One region of the Streptomyces sp. NPDC101234 genome, then DNA from elsewhere that is predicted to be linked to it. Evidence: riboswitches for the same ligand, from Rfam matches in the RefSeq annotation. Region 1 holds a riboswitch; each other region holds the start of a gene.
The links. Region 1 has a riboswitch for thiamine pyrophosphate ahead of thiC (phosphomethylpyrimidine synthase ThiC). Riboswitches for the same ligand answer to the same signal wherever they lie in the genome.
Positions count from the first base shown of each region.

Region 2: it holds a riboswitch for thiamine pyrophosphate, as region 1 does, so the genes downstream of both, thiO (glycine oxidase ThiO) here and thiC (phosphomethylpyrimidine synthase ThiC) in region 1, are expected to answer to the same signal.
Region 3: it holds a riboswitch for thiamine pyrophosphate, as region 1 does, so the genes downstream of both, ACIRR9_RS22395 (thiamine ABC transporter substrate binding subunit) here and thiC (phosphomethylpyrimidine synthase ThiC) in region 1, are expected to answer to the same signal.

Region 1 covers NZ_JBIWOA010000019.1:200,818-206,102, reverse strand. Annotated here, with positions in the region: gene ACIRR9_RS31945 (helix-turn-helix domain-containing protein) at 1-358, shown strand, start outside; gene ACIRR9_RS31940 (SsgA family sporulation/cell division regulator) at 458-895, shown strand; gene ACIRR9_RS31935 (YibE/F family protein) at 1,039-2,580, opposite strand; TPP riboswitch at 2,652-2,829, shown strand; gene thiC (phosphomethylpyrimidine synthase ThiC) at 2,822-4,642, shown strand; gene ACIRR9_RS31925 (NADP-dependent oxidoreductase) at 4,732-5,285, opposite strand, start outside.
Region 2 covers NZ_JBIWOA010000004.1:183,786-189,070, forward strand. Annotated here, with positions in the region: gene pknB (Stk1 family PASTA domain-containing Ser/Thr kinase) at 1-384, opposite strand, end outside; gene ACIRR9_RS09380 (MarR family winged helix-turn-helix transcriptional regulator) at 519-1,007, shown strand; gene ACIRR9_RS09385 (MarR family transcriptional regulator) at 1,004-1,447, shown strand; gene ACIRR9_RS09390 (thiazole synthase) at 1,728-2,522, opposite strand; gene thiS (sulfur carrier protein ThiS) at 2,526-2,744, opposite strand; gene thiO (glycine oxidase ThiO) at 2,741-3,901, opposite strand; TPP riboswitch at 3,899-4,010, opposite strand; gene ACIRR9_RS09405 (NAD(P)/FAD-dependent oxidoreductase) at 4,140-5,285, shown strand, end outside.
Region 3 covers NZ_JBIWOA010000012.1:24,496-29,780, reverse strand. Annotated here, with positions in the region: gene ACIRR9_RS22410 (cytochrome P450) at 1-1,138, shown strand, start outside; gene ACIRR9_RS22405 (cytochrome P450) at 1,178-2,503, opposite strand; gene rlmN (23S rRNA (adenine(2503)-C(2))-methyltransferase RlmN) at 2,824-3,930, shown strand; TPP riboswitch at 3,955-4,062, shown strand; gene ACIRR9_RS22395 (thiamine ABC transporter substrate binding subunit) at 4,145-5,251, shown strand.

The DNA of each region.
Region 1 (5,285 bases):
GACCGGGCACGCGCACGCCATCGGCCAGTGTCTGCTCTCCCAGCTGGACGACAACGTCCGCCGTGACCACCTCGACCGCTACCCCGTACAGGCGATCACCCCGTACACCGTCCGTGACGGCCATGCGCTGCTGCGGCGTCTGGAGCGGACGCGGCGGATGGAGCCGGTGGTGGAGCGCCAGGAGTACGCGCTGGGCACGGTGTGCGCGGCGATTCCCATCACGGTCGGCACCACGGCCGCCACGATGGCCATCTCGCTCCCCCTCCACCAGGCCGACCGGCTGCTGCCCGCCGCCCGGCAGTTGCAGGCCGAGGTGGGACGGCATCTGGGCTCTCTGGCGATCGCTATCAGTATCTGAAAACTCACTCCTTGTGATCTGCTGTGTACGTTCAGCAAGATTTGACCACCATTACAGGGGTAAATCCCGGCCAGTCGGTGTCATATGACGGGGTAGGCGATGCGCGAGTCCGTACAAGCAGAAGTCATGATGAGCTTTCTCGTCTCGGAGGAGCTCTCCTTCCGCATCCCCGTGGAGTTGTGTTACGAGACCTGTGATCCGTATGCCGTGCGGCTCACCTTCCATCTGCCCGGGGACGCACCGGTCACCTGGGCCTTCGGCCGTGAGCTGCTGATCGACGGGGTGGGCAGGCCGTGCGGGGAGGGCGATGTGCATATCGCGCCCGCCGACTCCGAGGTGCTGGGCGAGGTGCTGATCCGGCTTCAGGTCGGCGGTGACCAAGCGGTGTTCCGGTCCTCGGCGCCCCCGCTGGTGGCCTTCCTCGACCGCACGGACAAGCTGGTCCCGCTCGGCCAGGAAGGTGCGCTCGCCGACTTCGACGCCCACCTCGACGAGGCTCTGGACCGCATCCTGGCCGAGGAACAGAGCGCCGGCTGAAGCGTTACGGCAGGGGGCGCGAGGCCGCTCCGCCGAGCCGCCCGAGGATGCGCAGGAACGCTTCTGCGCATCCTCGGGCCAGTGCCTGACGTTCCGCCCTCACCGGCCGCCCACGCCCTCCCGCAGGCCCGTCCACGGCCCTCTCACCGCTTCCGGCGCCGCCCCCGCCCGCCGCGCGGCGGAGCGGACGCGGCCTCCACGGGGAGGACCGCCTTCTCGCCCGGCCGGTCGGCCGACACCACCAGGGCCGCGAGCAGCGTGGTGACCGGTACCGAGGCGACCAGGCCGATCGAGCCGACCAGCGTGCGCACGATCTCCTCGGCCACCAGCTCGCTGTTGGCGACCGTTGCCACGCTGCTCTGCGCGATCGAGAAGAGCAGCAGCAACGGCAGCGCGGCGCCCGCATAGGCCAGGACGAGGGTGTTGACGACGGAGGCGATGTGGTCGCGTCCGATGCGGATGCCCGCCCGGTACAGCCCGCGCCAGCCCATCGTCGGATTGGCCTCGTGCAGCTCCCAGACCGCCGATGTCTGGGTCACCGTCACATCGTCCAGGACGCCCAGCGAACCGATGATGACGCCGGCCAGCAGCAGACCGCTCATGTCGATCGACGGGTACAGGCCGTGGATCAGACCGGTGCTGTCGTCGGTGTTGCCGGTGAGCGCGGCCCAGTCGATGAACTCCGAGCCGAGGACGCCGATCAGGCACAGTGAGACCAGCGTGCCGAGCACCGCCACCGAGGTCCGGGCCGACAGCCCGTGGCACATGTACAGGGCGATCAGCATGATGGCACTCGACCCGACCACCGCCACCAGCAGCGGGTTCGAGCCCTGCAGCACCGCCGGCAGGATGAACAGGGTCAGCACCAGGAAGCTGACGGCCAGTGCGACCAGCGCCATGACACCGCGCAGCCGCCCCACCACCACGACGGCGAGCGCGAAGATCCCGGCCAGCAGCGCCATCGGGAACTTCCGGTTCACATCGGTGACCGAGTACTGCAGGTCCTTCGGCGCCGAGGGCTCGTAGGCGGCCACGACCTGCTCGCCCTGGTGCAACTGCCGTGACTGGTCGGGCTGCACGATCTCGGTGAACGTACGGCCCTTGTCCTTGCCGGTGTCGACGCGGACCGTCGCCTTCTTGCAGGTGCCGCCGGACCCCTCCTTCGCGGAACCGTCCCCGCTGGTGGAGGTGTCGCCGATCGAACCACTCCCGGAGGCGTTGACCGACTTGCAGTCGACCGAGACGACCTTGGTGACCGTGGCCGACTGTGTCTGGCGGTCGAAGCCGACGCCGGTGCGCTCGTGCGCCGGTGCTCCGCCGGGCCACAGCACCACCATGCCGGCCACGACCGCGGCGGTGAAGGGGATGAGGATCGCCGCGATGACCTTGCGCAGATGCTTGGAGACCGGTGCGGCGGGACCGTGACTGTGGCTGTGCGAGTGACCGTGCCCGCCGCCGGACACGGAGCCGCCCTGGCCGGTGTTCTGACCGGGCGGGCGGCCGTGGTCATGGCCGGTGCCGTGGTGGTGGGCATGGTCGTTGTCGTGGCCGTGGGAGGGCTCGTGGCTGTGCTGCTGCCCCTGCCCGTGGTTGTGTCCGTCACCGGCACCGTGGCCCCCGTGGCCGGATCCACCGCCCTGTCTTGGTTCGGGGGGTGGATAGGGGTGCTGTTGTGTCGAGGTCACCGCCCGATCATCGCAAGAACGGCAGGAGCCCTCTGTTCACCGCGCCCGAATTGACGCTAGCGTGGAGGCACCTTTGCACACGCGGGAGCTCGGAGCACCGGGCTGAGAGGGCGCTGACCTCCGTATTCGCGATGTTTCACGTGGAACGAGTGATGTTTCACATGAAACGCCGCCCGACGGAAGCCGCTGCGTCGACCGCCGAACCTGTTACCGGGTAATGCCGGCGTAGGGAGTAGGTCTCATGACCAACAAGGACGCACGCACGCCTGCCTTCCGTCAGGACGAAGCGCCCATTGCGGGCGAATCGTCCCAGGAGGCCGGGAAGTCCATCGGCTGGCACAAGGGGTATGTCGAGGGCTCGCGCCCCGACCTGCGGGTGCCGGTCCGTCAGGTGCATCTCACCAACGGGCAGTCGGTCACGCTCTACGACACCTCCGGCCCGTACACCGATCCGCTCGTCGAGACCGACGTCCGCAGGGGCCTTCCTCCGCTGCGGGAGAACTGGATCGTCGCCCGCGGTGACACCGCCGAATACGCGGGCCGGCCCGTCCGTCCCGAGGACGACGGGATCAAGCACACCTCGCCGCGTGGCGGTCTGCGCAACCTGGACGCGGTCTTCCCGGGCCGCCCGCGCCAGCCCCGCCGTGGCCGGGACGGCGAGGCGGTCACGCAACTCGCGTACGCCCGCCGGGGCGAGATCACCCCGGAGATGGAGTACGTGGCCATCCGCGAGAACGTCTCTCCCGAGGTGGTCCGTGAGGAGATCGCGGCGGGCAGGGCCGTACTGCCCGCCAACGTCAACCACCCGGAGATCGAGCCGATGATCATCGGCAAGCGGTTCCTGGTGAAGGTCAACGCCAACATCGGCAACTCGGCGGTGACCTCCTCCATCGAGGAGGAGGTCGAGAAGATGACCTGGGCGACCCGCTGGGGCGCCGACACGGTCATGGACCTGTCCACCGGACGCAACATCCACACCACCCGCGAGTGGGTGCTGCGCAACTCCCCCGTCCCCATCGGCACGGTGCCGCTCTACCAGGCCCTGGAGAAGGTGGACGGCAGGGCCGAGGAGCTGACCTGGGAGATCTACAAGGACACGGTCGTCGAACAGGCCGAGCAGGGCGTGGACTACATGACCGTCCACGCGGGCGTGCGCCTGCCGTACGTGCCGCTCACCGCCAACCGCAAGACCGGCATCGTCTCGCGCGGCGGGTCGATCATGGCGGCCTGGTGCCTCGCGCACCACAAGGAGTCGTTCCTGTACGAGAACTTCGAGGAACTCTGCGAGATCCTCGCCGCCTACGACGTCACGTACTCCCTGGGCGACGGTCTGCGTCCCGGCTCCATCGCGGACGCCAATGACGAAGCGCAGTTCGCGGAGCTCCGCACTCTCGGGGAACTCAACCGGATCGCCAGGCGTTTCAATGTACAGACCATGATCGAGGGCCCGGGCCATGTCCCGATGCACAAGATCAAGGAGAACATCGACCTTCAGCAGGAGATCTGCGATGAAGCTCCGTTCTATACGCTCGGCCCGCTGACCACGGACGTCGCGCCGGCGTACGACCACATCACCTCCGGTATCGGTGCCGCGATGATCGCCTGGTGGGGCACGGCGATGCTCTGCTACGTCACGCCCAAGGAGCACCTGGGCCTGCCCAACCGGGACGACGTCAAGACCGGCGTCATCACCTACAAGATCGCCGCTCATGCGGCCGACCTCGCCAAGGGCCATCCGGGCGCGCAGGAGTGGGACGACGCGCTGTCCGACGCCCGCTTCGAGTTCCGGTGGGAGGACCAGTTCAACCTCGCCCTGGACCCGGACACGGCCCGCGAGTTCCATGACGAGACGCTCCCGGCGGAGCCCGCCAAGACGGCCCATTTCTGTTCGATGTGCGGCCCGAAGTTCTGCTCGATGAAGATCAGTCAGAGCATCACGGAGCGGTTCGGCGGCGCGGCGGCCGAGGGGGCGTCTGCGGAGGAGGTCGCGGAGGGGATGCTCCAGAAGTCGAAGGAGTTCGCGGCGAGCGGGAACCGGGTGTATCTGCCGCTGGCGGACTGAACCCCTCCCGGGTGCTGGTCGCCGTCGAGGAGGACCACACGCACTTTGTGACGGACCTTCATCTCCGTGACGACAGCGCGCCGCCTCCCTCACGGTACGAGGACCAGCTTGCCGGTGGTGCGCCTGGCCTCGATCGCGCGGTGGGCCTCGGCGGCTTCCGACAGCGGGTAGGTGTCCTGGACCAGTACTCGCAGTCGGCCGGCCTCGATGCGTTCCGTGATCCGGTCCAGCACCTCACCCGAAGGAGCGGCAGTGACCCAGACATAACGCAGCCCGCGCTCGGCGGCCCGGCGTTCGTCCGTACCCGGGGCGATCGAAGCGCCGACGAGCAGCCCGCCCGGACGGAGGACGTCCAAGGAGCGCGGTCCGTAGGCGCCGCCCACCAGGTCCAGGACCATGTCGACCGGAGCCACTGCGGTCCGGAAGTCGGTGGTGGTGTGGTCGATCGCCTCGTCGGCGCCCAGCCCGCGCAGCAGGTCATGGTTGGCGGCCCGCGCGGTCCCGATCACATGCGCCCCCAGCTCCTTGGCCAGTTGCACCGCGACATGGCCGACACCGCCGGCGGCCGCGTGGATCAGCACCCGGTCGCCGGGCCGGACCCGTGCCAGCACGGTCAGCGCCTGCCAGGCGGTCGACGCCACCA
Region 2 (5,285 bases), on a different contig from region 1:
GCCCAGCGCGGCCAGCACCGGCTCCAGGATGTCCAGCGCGGCCCGCGGCTGCAGTGCGCCGCGCTCCCGCAGCACGTCGCGCAGGGTGCACCCCGCGATGTACTCCATGGCGAGATAGACATACGTCCCGTCGGTGCCCTGGTCGAAGACCTGGACGACGTTCGGGTGGGCCAGCCGGGCGACCGACTTGGCCTCCCGGATGAACCTCTCGACGAACGCGCCGTCGGCGGCGAGCGCCGGATGCATCACTTTCAGCGCGAGCACCCGGTCCAGCCGGACGTCCAGGGCCCGGTAGACCGTGGCCATCCCGCCGACGGCGATCCGCGCGTCGACGCGATAACGGCCGTCGAGCACCTGCCCGACGAGAGGGTCCTGAAGGGTCATATCCACGCAGGCGAGTGTACGAGCCCGTACCGACGGCCTCCCGGGCGAGACTGTTTTCTCCCCGGGACTGCAGCGGACCTGTGACGCTGCAAAATAGTAGCCATGTACATAGTGTCCATGTACCGTATGTGTCCATGAGCACTGCAGCTGAGGGCGCCACGGCGGGGTTTCTGGTCTGGCGTCTGTCGATGAAGTGGCGGGTGGCCGTCGACCGGGCGGTCGGGCCGCTGGGTCTGACCCACGCCCAGTACGCGTTGATGGCGTCGCTGTACGGCATCGCGCGCTCCGGGGTACGGCCCAGTCAGCGCGCGCTCGCCGACCACACCGGGCTCGAACCGCTGTACGTCTCCAAGCTGGCCCGCGCCCTGGAGACCGCAGGCCTCGTCGCCCGCACCCGGGACCCGTACGACCCGCGCGCCATGCAGCTGTCGCTCACCGAACAGGGCCGCGATGTCACCGGCCGGGCGATCAAGGTGGTCCAGGGACTGCTGGACCAGTTGCTCGCGCCGCTCGGAGGACGGGACGACCCGCGCGCACGGCAGTTCACCCGCGAGCTGGGGACCCTGCTCGCCGCACCTCTTGATCCGCACACCGAGAACGAGACCGAGAAGGAGCAGTCATGACCACCACGCCTCTGGTCAACGCCCGCGTCATCGGCTTGGCGCACCACGCCCCGCGTGCCCTTCTGGAGGGCGTGCTGGCCCGCCACGGCACCACGTTCCACCAGAATCTGACGCTCCGGCTCGTCGCGGTCGCCGGTGAGTCCATCGGCCGCGACGATCTCGTCGGCGAGATCACCGGCGCGCTGAAGACCGGCGAGTCGGTCGGGCGCGGCGCGATCGAGGAGCTGACGGCCGCGAAGCTGGTGGAGGCGGACCCGGCGGACACGTCCCGGCTGCGGGTCACGGACGCCGGACGGGAACTGTACGAGACCGTCTCCGCCGAGAGCGCCGAGATCGCGGCCCGCCTGTACGCGGGCATCCCGGAGGAGGACCTCGCGATCGCCGGCCGCGTCCTGACCCTGATCACAACCCGCGCAAACGCCGAACTCACCAACACCTGACCCGTGGGAGAACGGGGCGGCACCGGACCGGCGGCCCGACGCCTCCGTCCTGTCCCCGCACGGCCCGAGGCCGCCGATGGTGCTCGGCCCCTACCGGAGAGTTCTGCTTCTCGGCAAACAGTTTCGGGCGGTGCGTGGGTGGGAGAACAGGGCGAGACCGGACCGACGGGCAGGCCCGAGGCCGCCGATGGTGCTCGGCCCCCACGGGAGAGCTTCGCTTCTCGGTGGACGGTTTCGGGTGGTGCGTGGGTGGGAGGGCGGGGCGGGACCGGGCCGGGGGTCAGAACGCGGGGCGCTCCGGGTCCAGCACGGCCAGGCCCTCCGCAGGAGACGACGCCTCCGCGAAGTGCCGGCGGGGAATGCGCCCGGCCAGCCGGGCCAACCGCCCCGCCTCCACCCCGGCCCGCATGGCGTGAGCCATCCGCTCGGGATCCTGCGCCCGCGTCACCGCCGACGCCAGCATCACCCCCGCGCACCCCAGCTCCATCGCCAGCGCCGCATCCGACGCCGTACCGGCCCCCGCGTCCAGAATCACCGGCACGCGCGCGTGCTCCACGATCAGCTGGAAGTTGTGCGGGTTGCGGATCCCGAGCCCCGACCCGATCGGCGACCCCAGCGGCATCACCGCCGCACAGCCGACGTCCTCCAGCTTCCGCGCCAGCACGGGGTCGTCGTTCGTGTACGGCAGCACCGTGAACCCGTCGTCGACCAGCGTCTCCGCCGCGTCCAGCAGCTCGACCGGGTCCGGCAGCAGCGTCCGCTCGTCGGCGATGACCTCCAGCTTGACCAGCGAAGTCCCCAGCGCCTCCCGCGCCAGCCGGGCCGTCAGTACCGCTTCCCCCGCGGTGAAGCACCCCGCCGTGTTCGGCAGCACCCGGATACCCAGCCGCTCCAGGACCGACAGCACGGAACCCCGTACCCCCGGGTCCACCCGCCGCATCGCGACCGTCGTCAGCTCGGTCCCGGACGCGACGAGCGCCCGCTCCAGCACCTCCAGGCTCGGCGCACCCCCGGTCCCCATGATCAACCGGGAGGAGAAAGTCGTACCCCCGAGGACGAACGGATCGTCGGCCATGGCTCAGCCCCCCTGCACGGCGGTGAGAACTTCCACGCGGTCACCCTCGGCGAGCGCCGTGCCGGGCCACTCCCCGCGCGGTACGACGGTCTCGTTGACCGCCGCGGCCACCCCGGAGGGCGCTGCCGTGAGGGACCGTACGAGCGTGTCGAGAGCGGTGCCCGGGGCGATCTCCCGGCGCTCCCCGTTGACGGAGATGGTGACGGTGACGGAGATGTTCATGCGGTCTGCTCCACGAGTACGGCGCCGAATCGCCTCGGCGTGAACGGACGGGCCAGAGCCGGCAGCTCGCCACCGGCCAGCAGCTCCGCCATCACGTCCCCCGTGACCGGCGTGAGCAGCACCCCGTTGCGGTAGTGCCCGGTGGCCAGCAGCAGCCCGTCGAGGCGGGTCGGCCCGAGCAGCGGCGCGTTGTCGGGGGAGCCGGGGCGCAGCCCGGCCCGGGTCTCGGTCAGCGGGAGCTCGGTGATCCCGGGAACCAGTTCGTGCGCGTCGCGGAGCAGCTCGTAGACGCCGCCCGCCGTGACCGTCGTGTCCCAGCCGAGCTCCTCGCTGGTCGCGCCCACGACCAGCTCGCCGTTCTCCCGGGGCACCAGGTAGACGTTGCCGCCGCGCACCACGGCCCGCACGGTCCGGCTCAGGAACGGCGCGTACCGCGCGGGCACGGTCAGCCGCAGCACCTGCCCCTTCACGGGCCGCACCGGCGGCAGCACGTCGGCGGGCACGCCCGCGAGCTGCCCGCTCCGGCTCCCGGCGGCCAGCACCACCTGGTCCGCGTCCAGCGCATCGCCCGCGCGGGTGACGACACCGGCGGCCCGCTCCCGCACCACCGTCAGCCGCTCCGCCCAGTCGCGGTGGAACACCACCCCGGCCCGCTCGCACGCGGCGACCAGCGCCGCCGCCAGCCGACGCGGGTCGATCTGGTGGTCGCCGTCCACCCGCAGCCCGCCGCGCACACCCGGCGCGAGCATCGGCTCCAGGCGCCGGCACTCCCGCCCGGACAGCCACTCGGACTCCAGCCCCGACTGCTGCTGCAGGGCGTGCAGCTCGCGCAGATGGGAGCGGTCGTCGGCGTCGAGGGCGACCGCGAGGGTGCCGCAGCGCCGGTAGCCGAGGTCGTGGCCGGTGAGCTCGGTGAGCTCGGCGGCGAACTCGGGATAGCGGCGGGCGGAGGCCAGGTTGAGCCCCAGCAGGGTCTGCTCGCCGTAGTGCAGTTCGGTGACCGCGGCCAGCATCCCGGCCGCGACCTGTGCGGCTCCGCCGCCGGGCCCGGGGTCGACCACGGTGGTCGAGAGCCCGCGCTGAGCCGCTCGCCAGGCCGTGACCAGGCCGATGATGCCGCCCCCGATGACGAGGACGTCGGACGTACGTGAGGACATGGGCGTCCAGCCCCTCCCTTCGCCGGCATGACCCGGATCAGGTTCGTACGGTCGGAGGCCGCCAGCCTCCCTCTCAGCCCGGTGCGTCCGGGCTCCCGCGTGTGCTTGTACGCCACCCTAGCCCGCACCGCTCCGCCCTTGTAAGACGGCCTCTGCGGGCGCTGTGCAACAGGTCACCCGGCACGCCCCCTGACTGACTCTTCGTCAGTTGTCTATCGTTCTTGTCCATGGTGATCGAGTGAACGAGCAGACGCAGCAACGGGGCACGTCACAGGCGCGGCGCGTGGTCGTCGTGGGTGCGGGCATGGCCGGGGTGCAGACCGCCGTCGCCCTGCGCGAGCAGGGGTTCACCGGCACCGTCACCCTGATCGGCGCCGAACCCCACCAGCCGTACGACCGGCCACCGCTCTCCAAGGCCGTGCTGCTCGGCAAGGCGGAGGGCTCCGCATTCGAGGTCGACTTCGACGCGCTCGGCATCGAGCTGGCGCTCGGCCGTGAGGCGCTGGCCGTGCGCCCCGCCGACCACGAACTCGACACCGAGGCCGGACCGGTGCCGTACGACGTCCTGGTCCTCGCCACCGGTGCCGAGCCGATCACGCTGCCCGGCACCGAGGGCGTGCCCGGCGTCCATCTGCTGCGCACCCTCGACGACGCCGACCGGCTGCGGCCGGTACTCGCCCGGCAGCACGACATCGTGGTGGTCGGCGCGGGCTGGATCGGCGCCGAGTTCACCACCGCCGCCCGCGAGGCCGGCTGCGCGGTGACCGTCGTGGAGGCCGCCGACCGCCCGCTCGCGGGAGTGCTCCCGGCCGAGGTCGCCGCACCGATGACCGCCTGGTACGCCGACAGCGGCGCCGAACTGCGCACGCACGCGCGCGTGACGCGTGTCGAGCCCGGCGCGGTGGTCCTCGACGACGGCTCACGGGTGCCCGCGGGCGCCGTCGTGGTCGGCATCGGCGCCCGCCCCGCCACCGCCTGGCTGACCGGCTCCGGCATCGAACTGGGCGCTCACGGCGAGGTGGTCGCCGACGACCGCCTGCGCACCGGCGTCCCGGACGTCTACGCGGTCGGCGACTGCGCCTCCTTCCCGTCAGGCCGCTACGGGGAGCGCCTGCTGGTCCACCACTGGGACAACGCCCTCCAGGGCCCGCGCACGGTGGCCGCCAACATCCTCGGCGAGTCGGACGCGGTCTACGACCCGGTGCCGTACTTCTGGTCGGAGCAGTTCGGTCGCTTCGTCCAGTACGCCGGCCACCATGCCGTGGCCGACCGCACGGTCTGGCGCGGCGACCCCGCCGGCCCCGCGTGGACGGTGTGCTGGCTTCGCGAGGGCCGCCTGGTCGCCCTGCTGGCGGTGGGCCGCCCGCGCGACCTGGCGCAAGGC
Region 3 (5,285 bases), on a different contig from region 1:
CCTGGACGAGCTGCTCCGCGAGGTGCCGGTCGCACGGATCAGGCTGGGGCACGGCGAGGGGCACGCCTGGCTGGTCACCCGGTACGAGGACGTCCGCTTCGTCACCTCCGACCCCCGCTTCTCCCGGGAAGCCGTCGCCGGCCGTGACATCACCAGCATGCGGCCGGTGCCCGTGGCCTCGCAGACGGCGGGCCTGCAGTACATCGACCCGCCCGGGCACAACCGGCTGCGCCGGGTCGTCGCCCGTGCCTTCACCGGCAGGGCCATGCAACGGCTGCGGCCGATGGCCGAACGCAGGGCCGCCGAACTCCTCGACGTGATGGCGGACGCGGGCCCGCCGGCCGATCTCATGGAGCATCTGCACGGCCCCTTCCCGATCGCGGTGATCCGCGACTTCCTCGGCGTCGACGAGAAGGACTGGCACCGCTGGGCGGCGACCGGCGAGGTCCTGCTGTCCGCGGGCGCCGACTCCGAGGACCGCGCCAGGCAGGCCGCGCGGGCCACCCGGGCCCGGCTCGCCGAGCTGCTCCGGAGCCGCCGCGAGGAACCCCGTGACGACCTCGCCGGTGTGCTGGCGCTGGCCGCGGCCGAGGGCGAGATCACCGACGACGAGGCGATCTCCCTGGCCACCTCCATCCAGGTCAGCGGCGGGCACGCGGTCCGCAACAACAGCGGCTCGATGATGTACGCGCTGCTCACCCGGCCCGGCCACCTGGACCGGCTGCGCCGCGAGCCGGAGCTGCTGCCCAAGGCCGTGGACGAACTCTTCCGCTACGTCCCGCACCGCAACGGCGTCGGCATCCCGCGCGTCGCCGTCGAGGACGTGGAGGTCGGCGGTCAGCTGATCCGGGCCGGTGAGGTCGTCTACAACGCGTATGTCGCCGCCAACCGTGACCCCGTGGTCTTCCCCGACCCCGACACCCTGGACTTCGACCGCGCGAACGGCCCCCATCTGGCCTTCGGGCACGGCCCCCACCACTGCATGGCCGCGATCATGGCCCGTACGGAGGCCGAGATCATGATCGGCTCGGTCCTCGCCCGCTTCCCCGGCATCCGCCTGGCCGTGCCCCCCGAGGAGGTCGAGTTCCAGCGCCAGGGCCTGATCCGCGGACCGCGCACCCTGCCCGTGACCTGGTGACGGAGGAGGGCGGGGCAGGATGCGCCGACCAGGAGCCGGTCATCCCAGCGGGTACGGAACGGCGCTCTCACGCAAGGTGGCACGCAGCCGCAGGCCGGCGGTCGCGAGACCTACGAAGGTGGTGACCTGGTGGCTGGGCTCCGGTCCGGGCGGCTCGCTCAACTGGTGGCGGCGGGCGGTCTGCGCGGTCAGAAGCGTCAGCATCGCCATGGCCAGAGCGGCCCCCTCGCAGCCGTGCGGCCCGGTACCGAAGGAGAGGAAGGCCCCGGGTGTCGTCGGCGAGCCCGAGGCATCGAGCCAGCGCTCGGGCCGGAACCGGTCCGGCTCGGGGTGTTCCCGCGCGTCGCGGTGGGCGGTGTAGGGGCAGACGAGAACGGTGGACCCGGCGTCGATGGTGTAGCCGGCGACCTGGGTCGGGTGCCTGGCCTGCCGGGTCAGCAGCCAGCTCGGCGGGTGCAGCCGGAGCACCTCGCGCACCAGTGCCTGGGTGTACCGCAGGTCTTCGAGGTGTTCGCTCGTCGTCGCGGCCGGGTCCGCGGGCAGCAGGGCGGCTTCGGCCGCGACGCGGTCCGCCGCCCGGGGGTACCGGGCCAGGTGGAGCAGGATCCATCCGGCTGCCCGGGAGGGTGCTTCGAACGTGGCGACGGTGATTCCGGGGAGAGTGTCGAGGGCGGCCTCCTCCGGCAGCGGGCCGAAGCGAGGAGAGGGCTGGAGCATCTGTCCCAGCACGTCGTCACCGAGCGGGCCCGGGGAACGGCGCCGGCGGATGACGGGCCGTAGCGCGTCGGTGAAGGCGACCTGCTGCCGGGTGCGGAACCGCCGTGCCGGTGTGGGGACCCAGCGTGGCCACACCCAGCGCGAGGGGCTGGCGAGCACCTCGCGGGCCAGGAAGAGCCGTGCGGCGAAGGGCAGCAGGGCCGGAGCGTCCTCGGAGAAGAGGTAGCGCAGGCCGATCTCCGCCAGGGCGTGCCGTACCAGGGGCAGCACCTCGACGTCCTGGTCCGTGGGCCACTGGTCGGCGAATCGAGCGGCCCCGGGCGCGATCTCGCCGATCCGGGCCGCGACCGCCTGCGAGCGCAGTCCGCGCATACGGGCGGCGTGGGCGTGCGCACGCTCCTCGGACGTCGGTGCCGTGCCCGACGGCTTCAACGGCGGGAACAGAGGTGCGGATGCCTTGGGGAAATCCTGCGCGCGGCGCAGGACGTCCTCGCACGGCCCGGCCGAGGCGGCCACATAGACCCCCGGTTCCAGCTGCCAGATGTCCCCGCACTCCTCGGCGCCGCGGCGCGCCGTCGCCAGCCGGTCATGACTCCAGGCCGCGAAGCTGCCTCCGGGCAGCCGCGGCGGCTGTTGCAGTGGGCCCATGAGATCGTTCCTGGTGGCTGTCCAGGCCGATGTCGTCGGCAGTGTGGCTGGGAGCCGGCGGGCGCCCGGAGGTGCCCGCCGACGGTGTGGTCAGGCCGAGTCGTCGCCGGCGTATCCGTCCCACTCGTGTTCCCCGTACGCACCGTAGTGGCGGGTGAAGGACAGTTTGCCGAGCAGCTTGGCGATCATGATGCTCTCCTCTCGCCTGTCTTCAGCATCAGATGCCACACATTCCATAGTGACACATGTGACGCATACGTCATATATGCCCATAACTGCCAGGTCGGGGTCCCGACTGGATCTGAGACACTGGTACAGCCATGCCTAAGCCAGGAGAACTCACTTTCGTCGCCCCGCGCGGAGCCAAGAAGCCGCCGCGGCATCTCGCCGACCTCACGCCCGCCGAGCGCAAGGACGCGGTGGCCGAGATCGGGGAGAAGCCGTTCCGTGCCAAGCAGCTCTCGCAGCACTACTTCGCGCGGTACGCGCACGAGCCCGAGCAGTGGACGGACATCCCGGCCGGCTCCCGGGACAAGCTGCGCGAGGCGCTGTTCCCGGAGCTGATGACCGTCGTACGGCATCTGTCGACGGACGAGGGCACCACCCGTAAGACGCTGTGGCGGCTGTTCGACGGCACGCTCGTCGAGTCGGTGCTGATGCGTTACCCGGACCGGGTGACCATGTGCATCAGCTCGCAGGCGGGGTGCGGGATGAACTGCCCGTTCTGCGCGACCGGGCAGGCGGGGCTGGACCGGAATCTGTCCGCCGCCGAGATCGTCCATCAGATCGTGGACGGGATGCGCGCGCTCAGGGACGGCGACGTGCCCGGCGGTCCCGCCCGGCTCTCCAACATCGTCTTCATGGGCATGGGCGAGCCGCTCGCCAACTACAAGCGGGTCGTCACCGCCATCCGGGCGCTGACCGACCCGGCGCCCGACGGACTGGGCCTCTCGCAGCGCGGGATCACCGTCTCGACCGTCGGACTGGTCCCGGCCATCCACCGGTTCGCCGACGAGGGCTTCAAGTGCCGGCTCGCGATCTCCCTGCACGCCCCCGACGACGAGCTCCGTGACACCCTCGTGCCGGTCAACACCCGGTGGAAGGTGCGCGAGGTCCTCGACGCCGGGTTCGAGTACGTCGAGAAGAGCGGCCGCCGGCTGTCCATCGAGTACGCCCTCATCCGGGACATCAACGACCAGGCGTGGCGCGGCGACCGGCTGGGCCGTCTGCTCCGGGGCAAGCCCGTGCACGTCAACCTCATCCCGCTGAACCCGACTCCGGGTTCGAAGTGGACCGCGTCGCGGCCCGAGGACGAGAAGGCGTTCGTCGAGGCGATCGCGGCGCATGGGGTGCCCGTCACCGTCCGGGACACCCGTGGCCAGGAGATCGACGGCGCCTGTGGTCAGCTCGCGGCCACCGAGAGGTAATCTGAGGGCCGTACCCATATCTTCATATTCCGACAGGGGAGCGCCACAGCGCTGAGAGTGCGGCAATCGGGCCGCAGACCCTCTGAACCTCGCCCAGGTCATTCTGGGTAGGAAGTTCGGTCACCACTCAAGCTGTTGCGCCCTGCCCAGTGAGCTGAGCCTCACCGGGCAGGGCCGCGTCTCTTCCTGGTCAACTCCAGGAGGAAAAACACCAGTGCACACCAAGACCTTCTTGGCCGCGGCCGTCGGGCTCGGTCTCGTCACGCTGTCCGCGTGCGGGTCGTCCAACGGCTCCCAGACGGACTCGAAGACCATCACCCTGGTCAGCCATGACTCATGGGCCGTCTCCAAGAACGTGCTCCAGGACTTCGAGAAGCAGTCCGGCTACAAGGTGCGGGTCCTCAAGGACGGCGACGCCGGACAGGCCGTCAACAAGGCCATCCTGACCAAGGACAACCCGCAGGGCGATGTCTTCTTCGGCGTCGACAACACCCTGCTGTCCCGGGCCCTCGACAACGGGCTCTTCCAGCCGTACCAGGCCAAGGGCCTCGACCAGGTCGGCACGTCGTACCAGCTCGACGCGGCCAAGCACCGGGTCACGCCCATCGACTACGGCGACATCTGCGTCAACTACGACAAGGCGTACTTCAGCGAGCACAAGCTGACCCCGCCCACCTCCTACGCCGACCTGGTCAAGCCGCAGTACAAGAACCTCCTCGTCACCGAGAACGCGTCCACCTCGTCGCCGGGGCTCGGCTTCCTGCTCGGCTCCGCCGCCCAGTACGGCGATGGGGGCACCTCCCGCTCGAGCGAAGCCGAGAGTGGGGGAGGCTGGCAGGACTACTGGAAGAAGCTCACGGCCAACGGCGTCAAGGTCGTCGACGGCTGGGAGCAGGCCTACAACGAGGAGTTCTCCGGCTCGGCCGGCGGCAAGAAGGCCAAGGGCGACCGGCCGCTGGTCGTGTCGTACGCCTCGTCCCCGCCCGCCGAGGTGATCTACGGCGACCCGAAGCCCAGCACCGCGCCCACCGGCGTCGCGACCGGCACCTGCTTCCGGCAGATCGAGTTCGCGGGGTTGCTGAGCAACGCGAAGAACACCAAGGGCGGTAAGGCGCTCATCGACTTCCTGGTCTCCAAGGAGTTCCAGGAGGACATGCCGCTGAACATGTTCGTCTACCCGGTGGTCCAGGGGGCCAGCGTGCCCGCCGAGTTCACGAAGTACGGTCCCGCCGCCAAGGACCCCGAGACCATGGCGCCGGAGAAGATCGCCGCCAACCGTGACCAGTGGGTCAAGACGTGGACGTCACTCGTACTGAAGTAGCCCCCCGCAAGGGCCGTTCGGGGAACGTGGCGCG